DNA from 3 places in the Stutzerimonas tianxiuensis genome. Region 1 is predicted to be linked to each of the others. Evidence: predicted binding sites of a transcription regulator. Region 1 holds the regulator's gene; each other region holds the start of a gene.
What was found. The regulator FliA, encoded in region 1, starts transcription of late flagellar genes. The targets are predictions, from matches to a motif close to CTAAAGTTTNNNNNNNNNNNGCCGNTAA.

Region 1 (5,837 bases):
GAGACCAAGGAACTGGGCTGGGATGATGTGACGGCGGTGGATATGGTCGGCCTGGAGGTCGGTTACCGGCTGATCCCCCTCGTCGACCGCAATCAGGGTGGACAGTTGCTGGCCCGGATCAAGGGCGTGCGCAAAAAGCTGTCCCAGGATCTCGGCTTTTTGATGCCGTCGGTGCACATTCGCGACAATCTCGACCTGCTGCCCAACGCCTACCGCTTGACGCTGATGGGTGTGAGCCTGGCGGAAGCCGAGGTGTATCCGGATCGCGAGCTGGCAATCAATCCGGGGCAGGTATTCGGCCCGCTCAACGGCATCGCCGCCAAGGACCCGGCTTTCGGGCTGGAGGCGGTATGGATTGAAGCCAGCCAGCGCGATCAGGCGCAATCGCTCGGCTACACGGTGGTCGATGCCAGTACTGTGGTGGCGACGCACCTCAACCAGATACTGCACAAGCATGCCCATGAATTGCTCGGGCATGAGGAAGTTCAGCAGCTACTGCAATTGCTGGCCAAGAGCTCGCCCAAGCTCGCCGAGGAGCTGGTGCCAGGGATGATTTCCTTGTCCACGTTGCTCAAGGTGCTGCAGGCGCTGCTGCAGGAGCAGGTGCCGGTGCGTGACATCCGTACGATAGCCGAGGCCATCGCCAACGTCGCTGCCAAGAGTCAAGATCCCGCCGCAATGGTAGCGGCAGTACGTGTCGCGCTGTCTCGTGCAATCGTGCAAAACGTTGTCGGGCTTGAGCCGCAGCTGCCTGTGATCACCCTTGAACCCAGGTTGGAACAGATATTGCTCAATAGTCTTCAGAAGGCTGGGCAAGGCTCGGAAGATGGCATTCTCCTCGAGCCGGGAATGGCCGAAAAGTTGCAACGTTCTCTGGTAGAAGCGGCACAGCGTCAAGAAATGTTAGGTAAGCCGGCGATTCTGCTGGTGGCAGGTCCAGTCCGCGCGATGCTGTCGCGGTTTGCCCGCCTCGCCGTACCGAACATTCATGTCCTGGCCTATCAGGAAATACCGGATAACAAGCAGGTCACCATCGTTTCAACGGTGGGTCAGAATTAACTGAGGGCTACAGGCCATGCAGGTCAAACGTTTCTTCGCAGCCGACATGCGTATCGCCATGAAGATGATTCGTGACGAGCTGGGCGCTGACGCCGTGATCACGGGAAACCGTCGGGTCGCTGGCGGCGTCGAGCTGACCGCTGTGCTTGATTATCCGATGGAATCGGCTGTGGCGAAGCAGCCTAATCCGGCTCTCGAAGCCGAGCTGCGCAAGACTCAGGCGCGACTTGCCAGTGCCCACGCCGAAATCAGCGCGCCAGCGCGCGGTTCGGCTGGTCAGGATCGTCAGCTGCTTGACGAGAAGCCCGCAGCTGCGCCCCAGGTAACCCCCGGCGCCGCGAGCCCGTCGTTCGAATCGCGTGCGGTCGAGGCGATGCAGTCGGAGTTGCAGGGTCTGCGTGAACTGATCGAAGTGCAGCTCGGTTCGATTGCCTGGGGGCAGGAGCAGAGCCGCCGTCCGCAACAGGCTGGCCTCTGGCGCCGCCTGCAGCGCATCGGTTTGCCGGCCGAACTGTCTCGCGCCTTGCTTGAAAAAGTCTCCACCGTATCGGAGCCACGCCAGGCCTGGCGGATGTTATTGGCTCATCTGGCGCAATCGATCAAGGTGACCAAGGTCGAGCCGCTGGAAGAGGGCGGGGTGATCGCTCTGGTCGGCCCAGCCGGTGCCGGCAAGACGACCACCCTGGCCAAGCTCGCTGCACGCTACGTGCTCAAGCACGGCCCGCAGAGCATCGCTCTGGCGAGCATGGACAACTATCGGATTGGGGCTCAGGAACAGCTGAAAACACTGGGGCGTATTCTCGACGTACCGGTTATTCAGCTGGACCCGAGTCAGCCCTTGAGCAAAACACTAGCGCCGCTGGCTCGTAAGCGCCTGATTCTTGTCGATACCGCTGGTCTACCCGCGGGTGACTCGATGATGAAGGTGCAGCTCGAAGCGTTGGCGGACCGTGGCATCAAGGCGAAAAATTATCTGGTTCTGCCAGCGACCAGCCAGAGCCAGGTGCTCAAGGCGACCTGGCACAATTACCGCCGTTGCGGGCTGGCTGGCTGCATCCTGACTAAACTGGATGAGGCCGGCAGCCTGGGCGATGTGTTGGGGCTTATCATCAGTCAGCATCTGCCTATCGCTTACCTCGCCGATGGGCCGCGTATTCCGGACGACCTGCATCTGCCTCGCAGTCACCAGTTGGTCAGTCGTGCGGTGAGCTTGCAATCGGAAGAGAATCCGAGCGAGGAAACCATGGCTGACATGTTCTCCGATCTTTACAACGGTTCTCGGAAGGTCGGATGAACGCTTTGCTACGTGTGACACACAAAGAAGACGCGTTCGGGCTGAACGCATCGATGGCCCTAGGGCTCCAGCAAGAGATAGGCGTGTGAAAATGGGTATGCATCCCGTACAGGTTATTGCAGTGACCGGCGGCAAAGGTGGCGTCGGCAAGACCAACGTATCGGTCAATCTGTCCTTGGCGCTGGCCGATCTCGGGCGTCGGGTCGTATTGCTCGACGCCGACCTTGGTCTGGCCAACGTCGATGTGTTGCTCGGCCTGACAACCAAACGCACCCTGGCTGATGTCATTGCCGGTGAATGCGATCTGCGTGACGTGCTGATCCAGGGGCCGGGCGGCATCCGCATCGTGCCGGCCGCATCCGGCACGCAGAGCATGGTGCAGCTATCGACGCTGCAGCACTCCGGCCTGATCCAAGCGTTCAGCGATATCGGCGATGACATCGATGTGCTGATCATCGACACCGCCGCCGGCATTGGTGACGGGGTAGTGAGCTTTGTGCGCGCCGCACAGGAAGTGCTGCTGGTGGTGACCGACGAACCCACGTCGATCACCGATGCCTACGCGCTGATCAAACTGCTCAATCGCGACTACGGCATCAGCCGCTTCCGGGTACTGGCCAACATGGCCCATGCGCCGCAGGAAGGCCGCAATCTATTCGCCAAGTTGACCAAGGTGACTGAGCGCTTCCTGGACGTGGCGCTGCAGTATGTAGGCGCGATTCCTTACGATGAGTCTGTGCGCAAGGCCGTGCAGAAGCAGCGCGCCGTTTATGAAGCTTACCCCCGTGCAAAGTGTTCGCTGGCGTTCAAGGCCATCGCGCAGAAAGTTGACACCTGGCCGTTGCCGGCAACGCCACGCGGTCATCTGGAGTTCTTTGTGGAGCGCCTGGTAAGGCCCGCCGCAGAGCCTAACGAACAATAGCGGCTGGATTCGGTATGTATTACAGCAAAGCTCAGGCTAAAGACTCGCAGTACCAACTCATCGATCAATACGCGCCGCTGGTCAAACGCATTGCTTACCACCTCCTGGCGCGTTTGCCGGCGAGCGTGCAGGTCGACGACCTGATGCAGGCTGGGATGATCGGCTTGCTGGAAGCGTCAAAGAAATATGACGCCGGCAAGGGTGCGAGTTTCGAGACTTACGCGGGTATTCGCATACGCGGTGCGATGCTCGACGAGGTGCGCAAGGGTGATTGGGCGCCGCGTTCGGTACACCGGAATTCGCGCATGGTCAGTGAGGCGATTCGGGCAATTGAGGCCAGAACAGGACGCGACGCTAAAGATCAGGAAGTTGCGGCCGAACTTAAATTGAGTCTCGATGAGTACTACGGCATTCTGGGCGACACCTTGGGCAGCCGCCTGTTCAGCTTCGATGATCTGCTTCAGGAAGGTGAGCATGGGGAGTTCGAGGAGGATGCTGCCAGCACCCATCCGGAACCGTCCCGCGATCTCGAAGACGAGCGTTTTCAACAGGCGTTGGCTGAAGCCATCGGCAACCTGCCCGAACGTGAAAAGTTGGTGCTTTCGCTGTATTACGACGAAGAGTTGAACTTGAAGGAAATCGGTCAGGTACTGGGCGTCAGTGAATCGCGGGTGAGCCAATTGCACAGTCAGTGCGCGGCACGTCTGCGGGCTCGTCTTGGCGAGTGGCGCGCGCGTTAACGACCGGTTTGCAACAAAGCATTAGAGACCGCTTACGAGCTTCATTCATGAGGCCCGCAAACAGACCGTGAGCAGGTCTCGGATTCGGGTTTACGGAGGTGTACTTGGACAAGAACATGAAAATCCTCATCGTCGACGATTTTTCGACCATGAGACGGATCATCAAGAACCTCTTGCGCGATCTGGGCTTTACCAATACCGCCGAAGCGGACGACGGCACTACTGCTTTGCCAATGCTGAAGAGCGGAAGTTTCGATTTTCTCGTCACCGACTGGAACATGCCCGGCATGAGCGGCATCGACCTGCTGCGCGCTGTGCGCGCCGACGAGCGCCTCAAGCACCTGCCGGTGTTGATGGTGACCGCCGAGGCGAAGCGCGATCAGATCATCGAGGCCGCGCAGGCTGGCGTTAACGGATACGTGGTCAAGCCATTCACGGCTCAAGTGCTCAAAGAAAAGATCGAAAAGATCTTCGAGCGCGTCAACGGCTGAAGCAGTAACGCCGCGAGGGCACTATGACGCAAGCAGACCAAGGCCTGGCAGAGTTCGAAGCGACTCTGAGGGCTCATGCACCCCAATTGATTGAAAGTCTGCAGCAAGGCCGCTTCGAAGAAGCGACGCAGATGTTTAACGAGCTCAATCAGGCGCGCAACCTGGGGCTGTACCAGGAAGTCGGCAAGCTCACGCGTGAGCTGCACAACGCCATCGTCAAGCTCGAAATGGACACCTGTGCGACGGGGGGTGATCCGTCGCCAATCACCGACGCCACGGACCGATTGTCCTACGTGGTGGAGATGACCGAAAAAGCGGCCAACCGCACCATGGACCTGGTTGAGGAATCGGCGCCGCTGGTGAACTACGTCAGCTACGAAGCCCAGAGCCTGACTGCCGATTGGCAGCGCTTCATGCGTCGCGATATGAACGCTGAACAGTTCCGCGACCTGGTCAAACGCATCGATCAGTTTCTCCAGCGCAGCATGAACGATGGCAGTCAGCTGTCGCAGAACCTTAGCGAAATCATGCTGGCCCAGGATTTCCAGGACCTTACCGGTCAGGTGATCAAAAGGGTGACCCGGCTCATTACCGAACTCGAAAGTAACCTGCTTAATCTGGTGCTGATGGCAGGCCAGGTTGACCGCGTGGCGGGCATCCAGCATGACCGCGAAGCGATGCGCGCCGAGCAGGAACTAAAAAAACAAGAAAAACAGCCTTCCAATGGTGAAGGTCCGCAGATGCATGCCGATATACGTGAAGACGTCGTTTCCGGGCAGGACGATGTCGATGATCTGCTTTCGAGCCTGGGCTTTTAGGGGAAGTTAAATATGAGCTTCGACGCCGATGAAGAAATCCTCCAGGATTTCCTGGTAGAGGCCGGCGAGATTCTCGAACTATTGTCAGAGCAGCTGGTGGAGCTGGAAAGCAGCCCCGATGACACAGCCTTGCTCAATGCGATTTTTCGCGGTTTCCATACGGTAAAAGGCGGTGCCGGGTTTCTCCAGCTACATGAGCTGGTGGAATGCTGCCACATCGCCGAAAACGTCTTCGACATCCTGCGCAAGGGTGAACGTCGCGTCGACTCGGAATTGATGGATGTCGTTCTCCAGGCTCTGGACTCCGTCAATGAAATGTTTAGCCAGGTGCGCGAGCGTACCGAGGTAACCCCGGCGACCCCTGAGCTACTGGCAGCGCTGGCCCGCTTGGCTGAGCCGGCCGGTGCGCAGGAACCTGTGGTCGAAGCCCCTGTCGAGGCTGAACCCGAGCCTGCGGTTACTGCCGATAGCGAGTTCGAGCAGTTTCTTGGCGCGCTGGAAGAGTCTGTCGAG
Region 2 (5,837 bases), on a different contig from region 1:
AAGATGTTGGCGTGGTCGATCAATACGGCGCCCTGCTGTCGCGCGGCTTGAATGTCGGCGGTGGCCCGGCGCAGAACTGGGGTGCCGTGGAGGACTATCAGCAGAAGGCGGTGGCCAATATCGAAGAAGTGCTGGCGCCGGTACTGGGCAGCGGCAACTACCGCATCAGCGTCGCGGCCGATATCGATTTCAGCCAGAAGGAAGAGACGCTGCAGTCCTATGGCGAAACCCCGCGTCTGCGTCGCGAAGTGCTGAGTAACGAAAGCGCGCTCGATCAGCTGGCGCTCGGTGTGCCCGGCTCGCTGGCCAACCGGCCTGTTGCGCCGCCAAAGGAGGGCGAGGAGCCCAAGCCGGTCAAGGGCGAAACCAAGGGTGCGACCTCCCTGCGCGAAGAATCTACCCGTCAACTGGATTACGACCAGACCGTAATCCACGTGAAGCACGCCGGTTTTGCCCTGCGCCAGCAGAGCGTCGCGGTGGTGCTCAACGCCGCCGCCGCGCCAGAAGGTGGCTGGAGCGACGAGGCCCGCGCCGAACTCGAGGCGATGGTGCGCAGCGCGGTTGGCTTCAAGCAGGCGCGTGGCGACCTGCTGACCTTGAGCGTGCTGCCCTTCGCCAGTGTGGAAACCACGCTTGATGAGGTGCCCTGGTGGGAAAACAGCCAGGTGCATGCTTTGGCCAAGCTGGGCGTTGCCGGCCTGATCGCGCTGCTGCTGTTGCTGATTGTGGTGCGCCCTGCCGTGCGCAGCCTGACCCAGCGCAACGCGCCAGTTGAGACCGATCCGGTGGCCCTGGAAGGCACCCTGACGGGGATGCAGGGTCCGCTGCCGATCGAGGCGGAAACGCGCGCAACACTGGCCAGCCCGCGACCCAGTGGCGACGGCATACACGTATTCGGCGAACTCAATCCGCTTTCGGAAATTCGCCTGCCAGCGCCCGGTTCGGGGCTGGAGCTACAGATCGAGCATCTGCAGATGCTTGCCAAGAACGACCCGGAGCGCGTTTCGGAAGTCATCAAGCATTGGATAGGCCGCAATGAAAGAGAACTCAACCCAGCCAGCTGAATCGGCGACCGGCTCGAGCAAGGAAATCAAGGCGCGCCCGGTGCAGTTGCGCTCGGTGAGTTCGCTGGACCAGGCGGCCATCCTCATGCTGAGCATGGGCGATGATATTTCGGCCGGCATCCTGCGCAACTTCTCCCGCGAGGAAATCATCAGCATCAGCCAGGCGATGGCGCGTCTGTCCAACGTCAAGCAGCCGATGGTCTCCGATGTGATCAGCCGCTTCTTCGATGACTACAAGGAGCAGAGCAGCATCAAGGGTGCGTCGCGCACCTACCTGTCCGGCATGCTCGGCAAGGCGTTGGGTGGCGACATCACCCGTTCGCTGCTCGACTCCATCTATGGCGAAGAAATTCGCGCCAAGATGGCGAAGATGGAGTGGCTGGACCCCAAGCAGTTCGCCGCGCTGATCGCCAAGGAGCACGCGCAGATGCAGGCGGTGTTCCTCGCCTTCCTGCCGCCTGGCATGGCCACCGACGTGCTCGAGTGCATGCCGGCCGAGCGTCAGGACGAGCTGTTGTACCGCATCGCCAACCTGAGCGAGGTCAACAGCGACGTGATCGCCGAGCTGGAGCAGCTCATCGATCGCAGTCTGCAAGTGCTCACGAACCAGGGTTCACAGGTGCGTGGCGTGAAGCAGGCCGCAGACATCATGAACCGGTTCAAGGGCAACCGAGACCAGATGTTCGAACTGCTGCGCGCGCACAACGAAGAACTGGTCGGCAAGATCGAAGATGAAATGTACGACTTCTTCATTCTGTCCCGGCAGAACCAGGATGTGCTGCAAACGCTGCTTGAAGTGATCCCGCTGGAAGAGTGGGTGGTTGCGCTCAAGGGCGCCGAGCCGGCGCTGGTGAATGCCATCCAGGGGGCGCTGCCCAAGCGCCAGGCGCAGCAGATGGAGTCGATCAACCGTCGCCAGGGCCCAGTGCCGCTGTCGCGGGTGGAGCAGGTGCGCAAGGACATCATGGCCGTGGTCCGGGATATGTCCAACGAAGGCGACCTGCAGGTTCAGTTGTTCCGCGAACAGACCGTCGAGTAAGCGCCGATGAGCATCAAGATCATCAAAGGTGAAGGTCGCTCCTGGCGGCCGTTCCGCTTCCCGCCTCGCGTGCGCACCGCCTCTGAACTGGCCGACAGCGTGGCCGGTGACCCGGCGGCGCTGCAGCGCGCCGTTGCCGATGGCTTTCAGGAAGGCATCGACAAGGGCTACGAGCAGGGCCTGGAGCAGGGTCGTGAAGCCGGACATCGCGAAGGTTTCGAGCGCGGTGTCGAGGACGGCAAGGCGATCGGTCGTGAAGAAGGCCGTGTCATGGGACGTCGCGCATTCGACGAAGCGGCCCGGCCGCTGGATGAACTGGTCGAGCGTTTCGAGCACTTCCGGCAGGAATTCGAACAGGCGCGTCGCGAGCAACTGCTGGAGCTGGTGCAGAAGGTTTCCAAGCAGGTGATCCGCTGTGAACTGACCCTGCATCCGACGCAGTTGCTGACCCTGGCTGAGGAAGCCCTGGCGGCCATGCCGGGTGATCAGGAAGACGTGCGCATCTTGCTCAACCCCGAGGAATGCAACCGGATCAAGGAGTTGGCACCCGAGCGTGCGGCGGCCTGGCGTCTGATCCCGGATGAAAAGCTGGCGCTCGGCGAGTGCCGTGTGATCACGGCGCAGGCCGAAGCCGATATCGGCTGCCAGCAGCGCCTTGATTCATGCATGGACACGCTGGGCGAGCACATCAGGGCGGAAGCCTGAGATGTCCCTGCGCGAGAGCTTCCGGCTCGACGAGGCGTTGCGCTCGCTGGACACGGTGCAGCTGGCGAAGGTCAGCGGCCGGCTGGTGCGCGTCTCCGGCATGCTCTTGGAAAGCCTCGGCTGCCAGCGCATGACCGGCCAGCGCTGTTTCGTCGAACAGGGCGACGGCAGCATGCTCGAAGCGCAGGTGGTGGGCTTCAACCGCGACATCACCTACCTGATGCCCTTCAAGAAACCGGTGGGGCTGACCTCCGGATCGCGCGTATTTCCGGCGCCGGATGATGCCAAGCTGCATATCGACGAATCCTGGCTGGGGCGTGTGGTTAACGGCCTCGGTGAGCCGCTGGACGAAATGGGCAAGCTCAGCGGGCGCGATCCGCTGCCCACCGAGCTGCCTTCGGTCAATCCGCTCAAGCGCAAGCCGGTCAGTGAACCGCTGGACGTCGGCGTGCGGGCGATCAATTCCATGCTCACCCTCGGCAAGGGCCAGCGCGTCGGCCTGTTCGCCGGTTCCGGTGTGGGCAAAAGCGTGCTGCTGGGCATGATCACGCGACAGACCAAGGCTGACGTCGTGGTGGTCGGGCTGATTGGTGAGCGCGGGCGCGAGGTGCAGGAGTTCCTGCTGCATTCGCTGGGTGAAGAGGGCCTGAAGAAGGCCGTCGTGGTGGTGGCGCCGGCCAACGAATCGCCGCTGATGCGCCTCAAGGCCACCGAGCTTTGCCACAGCATCGCCGCTTATTTCCGCGACCAGGGCAACGATGTGTTGTTGCTGGTCGATTCGCTGACCCGCTACGCCATGGCCCAGCGAGAAATTGCCCTGGCCCTCGGCGAGCCGCCAGCGACCAAGGGCTATCCGCCGTCTGTGTTCGGTATGCTGCCGGAGTTGGTCGAAAGCGCCGGCAATGGCGCCAATGACAACGGCAGCCTCAGTGCGCTGTACACCGTTCTCGCCGAGGGTGACGACCAGCAGGACCCGATCGTCGATTGCGCGCGTGCAATTCTCGATGGCCACATCGTGTTGTCGCGTCGACTGGCGGACGCCGGGCATTACCCGGCCATCGACATCTGCGCTTCGGTCAGCCGCTGCATGAGCCAGGTCGGCCAGCCGCCGCACCTGGGCGCCGCGCGGCAGCTCAAGGAGTTCTACAGCACCTACGAGAAGATCAAGGAGCTGATCCCGCTGGGTGGCTACAGCCCTGGCGCGGACATCAAGACCGACCGCGCCGTGCAGCTCGCACCCACCATCGAACGCTTCCTGCGTCAGGAAGTGGGCGAGGCGGCGGAGCTGGAAACCAGTCTCACCATCCTGCAGAGCATCATCAGGAAGCCATGAAGCAGCAGATCGAAACGCTCACACGCCTGGCCAGCCTGCGCGGCAACCGGGTCAAGCAGATGCTCGGGCAGGTTCAGTACCAGCAAAACCTCTGCCAGCGCTATCGCAACAACATCACCGGTCTCAGCCGCCTGTGCGGGTTCTCCGTGCCGATGAGCACGCCGCTGCAGCGCGACAATCAGCAGCGCTACAAGGCCACGCTGTACAAGATGGTCGAGCTGCAGCGGCGCGAACTGGCCGTGGCCGAGCAGGCCCTGGTGCGTATTCAGCAGGAGCTGCTGCAGGCCATGCGCAGCGAGAAGGTGGTTGAGCATGTGATCGACGCCAAGATGCAGCAGTGGCAGCAGCTGCTTATGGCGCAGGAACAGAAAATTCAGGACGGTCTGGCCGCGCAGACCTGGTGGCGCAATCAGATCGCCTGAGTAGGAGTGCCTGAACACGGCGCTTGGAAACGGCGTCAGGCGGCCCGCCTGTCAGCCCCAGCAAAAAAACATTTAAGGTTTGCGCCTTAGCGGTCGCTTGTTTGGCAGTAACCACTGAGTTGGAACGAAATCATGGAAATCAGCCGGCAGTTCAAGCCCGCCATTGCAATGCCCACCGAGACCGCTTCGGCGCGTCCGGCCAGTGCGCGCCCCACGGCCCAGCCTGCTGCGCGTCCGGCCACAAGCCTGCCGCTGGAGCAGATGCACGACGCCCTGCGCGCCATGCCCGAGGTCGATCTGGACCGGGTGGCGGCCATCAAGCAAGCGCTGCAGCGCGGCGAGATCTCTACCGACGTGGGTGATCTGGCCAGCAGCATGCTCAGCTATCACCGCGGAAACGATGCGTGAGCCAGCGCGATAAGCTGCTGGCAGTCGTCGATGACGATCTCCAGCAGGATTGCGGCGATTACCTCGCCTTGCGCGAGCTGATGCAGGCGCTCTACGGACGTCTGCTCGAGCGCGACGTGCCGGAGATCGACCGCATCAACCTGCAGATCACCGTGCGCGTCGAAGCCATCGCCGCGCGCGCCCAGCGACGCAGCAAGGTGCTCGCGGCTTTCGGTCTGGAAACCTCGGGTGTTGGCATGCGCCGCCTGCTGTCCAGCTGCACGGGTGAGCGCGGTGACTCCCTTCAGCAGCATTGGCGGCAAGTCGGTGATCTCGCTGTGCAGTGTCAGCAATTCAACGAGCACAACGGCAAGCTGCTCGCCATGCATCACGACATTCTTCAGCAGCTGCTCGCCTGTGGGCAGGATGCGCGGCTGTATTCGCCGCAGGCCTATTGAGGCGCAAAGACATTCGTCCGCGCTTCTGCGGATTCTCAGCTCCCGTTAGCGGCTTCAGCCACAGCTCCCTTCAGCCGTACGCCCTCCATGTAGCGCAGCGCCGCCAGCGTGCCGTGAACAAAACCCAGATAAGTCACCTCGGTGACCCGCTTGAATTCCGCGGCGCTGGTCTTGTAGACCGGCCCAAAGACCGTGGCCATGGCGGCATTGACCCATATCTCGATCGGGCCCAGCTCCGCTTCAGCGATCCACACCACGACAGCTTGTAAGAGGCGCCTTGCCGCGACAGGCCTATCGTCGCCATCAAGGAATTAATCCTTTTCGGTTTGGCCTTTAACTACCTCACTGCTGACGTCGCCTTTACAGACAGATGCTCCGCCCGCGTCGAGGCGGAAACGGCACTTCCCCGTTTCCTAGTCCTGTCATGTT
Region 3 (5,837 bases), on a different contig from region 1:
TGCTGCCGATCGCGCTGGGCTGGCTGTTCTTCTTTGGCAGCGGCCCGAGCACCGAATGGTCTTTCTGGTCCCAACCCGAAGCACTGTGGCTGGTGGCCGCCGGGCCCGTCACGCTGTTGCCGCTGCTGTGCTTCAACGCAGCGGCCCGGCATTTGCCCTATTCGACCCTTGGCTTCCTGCAGTACATCACGCCGACGTTGCTGCTGCTGCTCGCGGTGTGGGTGTTCGACGAGCCCTTCCCGGCCGATCGTCAGCTCGCCTTTGTCTGCATATGGGCCGGCCTCGCCGTCTACAGTTACGACGCCTGGCGACTGATGCGTAAAGCCAGCGTGCGCTGACGGCAGCTCAGTCGGCAGGCTGCAGTTTGAGCTCCACCATCAGGTCATCGGCAAGCGTTTCCAGGTGTTCCTGCAGGTCGTCCAGGGACAATTCGGTCGGCACGGCCAACCGTGCATCGGCCCGGAACAGCAACTCGTTAGTCATTGGTGCAGGCAACACGTCGGTGTCCAGGCTTTCCAGGTTCACGCCGTGCCGGGCCAGTAATTGGGTGATGTCACGGACGATACCGGCGCGGTCGTTGCCTACCAGCTGCAGCTGGATCATCCGCCAACTCCGCTCCGGCTCGGCGCCGCTTTGAGCAAAGAGCACACGGATGCCCTGCTGCTCAAGCTGCTGCAAGGCCTCGCTGAGATCGGCGTGGGCCTGAGCGGGCACAGCCACCCGCAGGATGCCGGCAAACTGACCAGCCATCCGCGACATGCGGCTCTCCAGCCAATTGCCGCCATGCTCGGCGATGCATTTGGCCAGGCATTCGACCAGCCCCGGCTGGTCTTCGGCAATCACGGTAAGTACGAGATGATCCATCTGTGGCTCCTTCAATAGGGAAATACGGCAACCGGCGCTGGCCGTGCGGCTGTAGAGAGTAATGGACCGCTCCCGTGGCATGCGACTCCATAGGTATAGAACAAACACCGTCGACGCCGCGGCAAAGTGTCGATTCCAAGGCCCTCTGGCTGCCCTATGAACAGACAATTGCGGGCCCTGGGCCTACGCCGAGTGGCGGACTGATTTTCCGAACGGCTTCATGTAGTATCCGTCGACCCGGACTACAAGAAGAAACAGTCCGACAGATTTGAAGAAGAACCAAGTGAGGCGAGTAATGACTGAGCGCGTTCAAGTCGGTGGCCTGCAGGTCGCCAAAGTCCTGTACGACTTCGTGAACAACGAAGCGATTCCTGGTACCGGCGTTGATGCCGATGCCTTCTGGGCCGGCGCTTCCAGCGTCATCCACGACCTGGCGCCGAAGAACCGCGCGCTGCTGGCCAAGCGTGACGAGCTGCAGGCGCAGATCGATGCCTGGCATCAGGCGCGTACCGGTCAGGCCCACGACGCAGCGGCGTACAAGAGCTTCCTGCAGGAAATCGGTTACCTGCTGCCGGAAGCCGAAGACTTCCAGGCCACTACTCAGAACGTCGACGAAGAAATCGCCAGCATGGCCGGCCCGCAGCTGGTGGTGCCGATCATGAACGCGCGTTTCGCGCTGAACGCCGCCAATGCGCGCTGGGGCTCGTTGTACGACGCGCTTTACGGCACCGATGCCATCTCCGAAGAAGACGGTGCCACTAAGGGACCGGGCTACAACGAGATCCGCGGCAACAAGGTTATTACCTATGCACGCGCCTTCCTCGACGAAGCCGCTCCGTTGGAAACTGGCTCGCATGCCGACTCCACTGGCTACCGCATCGAGTCCGGCAAGCTGGTCGTCTCGCTCAAGGATGGCAGCACAACAGGCCTGCAGAACCCAGCGCAACTACTCGGCTTCCAGGGCGATGCCAACGCACCAATCGCCGTGCTGCTCAAGCACAACGGCATCCACTTCGAGATTCAGATCGACCCGGCCAGCCCCATCGGCCAGACCGACGCAGCCGGCGTCAAAGACGTGCTGATGGAATCGGCACTGACCACTATCATGGACTGCGAAGACTCCATCGCCGCCGTCGATGCCGATGACAAGACCATCGTCTACCGCAACTGGCTCGGCCTTATGAAGGGCGACCTGGCCGAGGAGTTGGACAAAGGCGGCAAGCGCATCACCCGTGCCATGAACCCTGACCGCGTCTACACCCAGGCCGACGGCAACGGTGAGCTCACCCTGCACGGCCGTTCCCTGCTGTTCATCCGTAACGTCGGTCACCTGATGACCAACGATGCCATTCTCGACAAGGACGGCAACGAAGTCCCGGAAGGCATCATGGACGGCCTGTTCACCAGCCTCGCCGCGATCCACAACCTCAAGGGCAACACCAGCCGCAAGAACACCCGCACCGGCTCGATGTACATCGTCAAGCCGAAGATGCACGGCCCGGAAGAAGTGGCTTTCGCCACCGAACTGTTCGGTCGCGTCGAAGACGTCCTCGGTTTGCCGCGCAACACTCTGAAAGTCGGCATCATGGACGAGGAGCGTCGCACCACGATCAACCTCAAGGCCTGCATCAAGGAAGCGCGCGAGCGCGTGGTGTTCATTAACACCGGCTTCCTCGACCGCACCGGCGACGAGATCCACACTTCCATGGAAGCCGGCCCGGTGGTACGCAAGGCTGCGATGAAGTCCGAGAAGTGGATCAGTGCCTACGAAAACAACAACGTCGACGTGGGCCTGGCTTGCGGTCTGCAAGGCAAAGCGCAGATCGGCAAGGGCATGTGGGCCATGCCTGACCTGATGGCCGCGATGCTCGAGCAGAAGCTCGGCCACCCCATGGCCGGTGCCAACACCGCCTGGGTACCGTCGCCGACCGCCGCCACCCTGCACGCCATGCACTACCACAAGGTTGACGTGCAGGCGCGTCAAGTCGAACTGGCCAAGCGTGAAAAAGCGTCCATCGACGACATCCTCACCATCCCGCTGGCGCAAGACACCAACTGGACCGAGGAAGAGAAGCGCAACGAGCTGGACAACAACTCGCAGGGCATCCTCGGCTACATGGTTCGCTGGGTCGAACAGGGCGTCGGCTGCTCCAAGGTGCCGGATATCAACGACATCGCGCTGATGGAAGACCGCGCCACCCTGCGCATCTCCAGCCAGCACGTAGCCAACTGGATGCGTCACGGTGTGGTAACCAAGGATCAGGTGGTCGAAAGCCTCAAGCGCATGGCGCCTGTGGTCGATCGTCAGAACCAAGGCGACCCGGTATACCGCCCGATGGCGCCGGACTTCGACAACAGCGTGGCCTTCCAGGCTGCCCTGGAGCTGGTCCTTGAAGGCACCAAGCAGCCCAACGGCTACACCGAGCCGGTCCTGCACCGTCGTCGTCGCGAGTTCAAGGCCAAGAACGGCCTGTAACCCGCAACGCTGCGGCACAAAGAACCGCCCTTCGGGGCGGTTTTTTTATGGGTGTTTGCCGCCCAATGGCGCTCAAGTTCCGCCTGCGACATCCGATAACGTGACCGGATTTCCAAAATAAGTCACAATTTATCCGACAGATGGCAATGCGCCTCTAGTGGCCATTACGTAGTATCCGCCACCCACTGTGGAGTCGATGCATGTTCAAGAATTTCTCGCTTACTGCGAAGCTGTCGCTGGTCCCCGCCGTCGCCCTGCTCGGGCTGATTCTGTATGTCGGCTATACCTCGCTGCAGCTGTCTGCGACGGATTCGCGCCTGGTCAGCATCGAAACACAAAGCTATCCCACGCTGGAAAAGGCTGACGCGGTGATCTTTCAGTTCTCCCGTATTCCCGGCCTGTTGAACAATGCCGTGGCCGCCGGAGAGTCGGGCATTCTCGGCGAAGCGCGCGAAGGGCTCAGTGAAATCGATGCGCAGCAGCAGGCGCTCGCCACGCTTCTGAACACCCAGCCGCAAAGGCTTCAGGCGCTCAACGACTGGCGCAAGGCGGTCAAGGCGTACGCCGACAACGCGCTCGACGCTTCCGCCAAGCTGATCGACGGCAGTGCCTCGTTCGATGATCTACGCCCGAGCCTGGATCGTATGGCCAGTGACCTTGCCCAAGCGCAGAAACTGGCCACTGACTTCCGCACCGGCGCGTACCAGGATTTCCAACAGACCCTGGCCGAAACCCGCGAAGCCAACAAAAACACCACTCGACTGGGAATCATCCTGAGTCTGGTGCTGATCGTGGTTGTGGGCCTCGGCGCCTGGCTGGTGATTCGCAGCGTGATGTCAAACGTACGCGGCGTGATCGCCTCTCTGCAGTCCATCGCACGTGGAGACGGCGACCTGACCCAGCGCGTTAATGTCGAGTCGAACGATGAGATCGGCGCCATGATCGAGCTGTTCAACGGCTTTCTCGACAAGCTGCAGCGCACTATCCGCCAGATTATCGAAGCTGCCAGCCCCCTGGGCCAGGTCTCCAAGGAACTCTACAACCTGACTCAGGGTTCGGAAGAGAACGCCAAGTCGCAGCAGCACCACACCGACTCCATCACCCGCGACATCCTCACCATGACCGGTAGCATCCAGGAGGTCGCGCATCGCTCGCAGCAGGCCTCGGACGAAGCCAACTCGGCCGCGCGCCAGGCCGCCACCGCGCGTGAGCACGTTGGCAGCCTGTCGACCGGTATCAGCGACCTGGGCGACAGTGTGATGGGCGCAGTCAAGGCCATGGAGCAGCTGGAAGAGGAAACCCAGGAAGTCGGCTCGGTGCTCACCGTGATCCGTAGTATTGCCGAACAGACCAACCTGCTCGCATTGAACGCCGCCATCGAAGCCGCCCGCGCCGGCGAACAGGGTCGCGGCTTCGCCGTAGTGGCTGACGAAGTACGCAACCTGGCGCAGAAAACCTCCGCCTCCACTGCAGAGATTCAGCAGATCATCCAGCGACTGCAAAGCAGCGCCAACACCGTGCTCAATGTGATGAACAGCAATGGCGAGAAATCGCGCGCCAGCATCGAACGCTCGGTCGAAGCGACCCAGTTGCTCGAAACCATTGCCCGCACCGTCAACCAGATCGACGAACTCAATGCCGGTATCGCTCAGTTCACTCAGGAGCAGATCGGCCTGTCGAGTTCCATCCAACAAGAAACCCAAGTGTTGCAGCAGGACGCACAAGCAACCGCAAACGGCGCCGAAGCCACTGCCCGACTGGGCGAGCAACTGGTCAGCACGGGCGATCACCTGCGTGCAGCCACGGCCCAATTCCGCGTTTAAATTGCTTTAGGAGCATCCTGATGACCGCAGTACGTGTTATCGGCCTGGCAGCCGTCTGCCTGGCAACCACTCAAGCCTTCGCTCTCGAGCAAGGTGAGCACCGCCTAAACGGTTTTGGCACTGTCGGCGTCACCCACCTGGGTGGCGAAGATGACGGCCGCAGCTATGGTGTCCAAGGCCAGACCAACGATTCCTGGCGCGGCGACCAGCTGTCCAAGTTAGGTGCGCAGTTGAGCTACGGCGTGACCGACACCGTCGGCGTGACCGTTCAGGCCACGGTCAAGGCGCAGCAGGATGAATGGAAAGCCAATCTCGAGTGGGCTTACCTGTCGTGGCAGACCAATGATCAGCTGATGCTCCGTGCCGGTCGCCTGCGTAGCCCTGTGTACATGTACTCCGAGAGCCTTGACGTCGGCTACAGCTACCCTTGGCTGCGCCTGCCCGATGAGGTTTACAGCCAGGTTCAGGTGACCAACTACGAGGGCGTTGACGCGGTCTACACCGTGCCGCTGTCCTACGGCTCGGTGACCTTCCAGGTTGCCGGTGGCCAGTCGAAGAACCGTGACTACTATGCCTACGACGAGCAGTTCGATATCGACTACGGCAAGCTGTTCGGCGCCAGCGTGAGCATGGCGACCAACGATTTCGGCACCCTGCGCATCGGTTACGTGGAA

Region 2: the regulator FliA is predicted to act here: its motif matches at 4,636-4,663, upstream of flgM (flagellar biosynthesis anti-sigma factor FlgM).
Region 3: the regulator FliA is predicted to act here: its motif matches at 3,412-3,439, upstream of ACSSNI_RS01505 (methyl-accepting chemotaxis protein).

The regions. Positions count from the first base shown of each region.
Region 1 is NZ_JBPVWS010000002.1:81,286-87,122, forward strand. Features, by position in the region: gene flhA (flagellar biosynthesis protein FlhA) at 1-1,059, shown strand, start outside; gene flhF (flagellar biosynthesis protein FlhF) at 1,076-2,353, shown strand; gene fleN (flagellar synthesis regulator FleN) at 2,445-3,275, shown strand; gene fliA (RNA polymerase sigma factor FliA) at 3,290-4,015, shown strand; gene ACSSNI_RS03020 (chemotaxis response regulator CheY) at 4,132-4,506, shown strand; gene ACSSNI_RS03025 (protein phosphatase CheZ) at 4,530-5,324, shown strand; gene ACSSNI_RS03030 (chemotaxis protein CheA) at 5,337-5,837, shown strand, end outside.
Region 2 is NZ_JBPVWS010000012.1:78,227-84,063, reverse strand. Features, by position in the region: gene fliF (flagellar basal-body MS-ring/collar protein FliF) at 1-1,064, shown strand, start outside; gene ACSSNI_RS15815 (FliG C-terminal domain-containing protein) at 1,036-2,103, shown strand; gene fliH (flagellar assembly protein FliH) at 2,110-2,808, shown strand; gene fliI (flagellar protein export ATPase FliI) at 2,810-4,141, shown strand; gene ACSSNI_RS15800 (flagellar export protein FliJ) at 4,138-4,563, shown strand; gene flgM (flagellar biosynthesis anti-sigma factor FlgM) at 4,696-4,971, shown strand; gene flgN (flagellar export chaperone FlgN) at 4,968-5,408, shown strand; partial or broken gene ACSSNI_RS15785 (SDR family oxidoreductase) at 5,453-5,650, opposite strand.
Region 3 is NZ_JBPVWS010000001.1:354,909-360,745, reverse strand. Features, by position in the region: gene rarD (EamA family transporter RarD) at 1-338, shown strand, start outside; gene ACSSNI_RS01515 (glycine cleavage system transcriptional repressor) at 346-864, opposite strand; gene ACSSNI_RS01510 (malate synthase G) at 1,160-3,340, shown strand; gene ACSSNI_RS01505 (methyl-accepting chemotaxis protein) at 3,541-5,163, shown strand; gene ACSSNI_RS01500 (hypothetical protein) at 5,184-5,837, shown strand, end outside.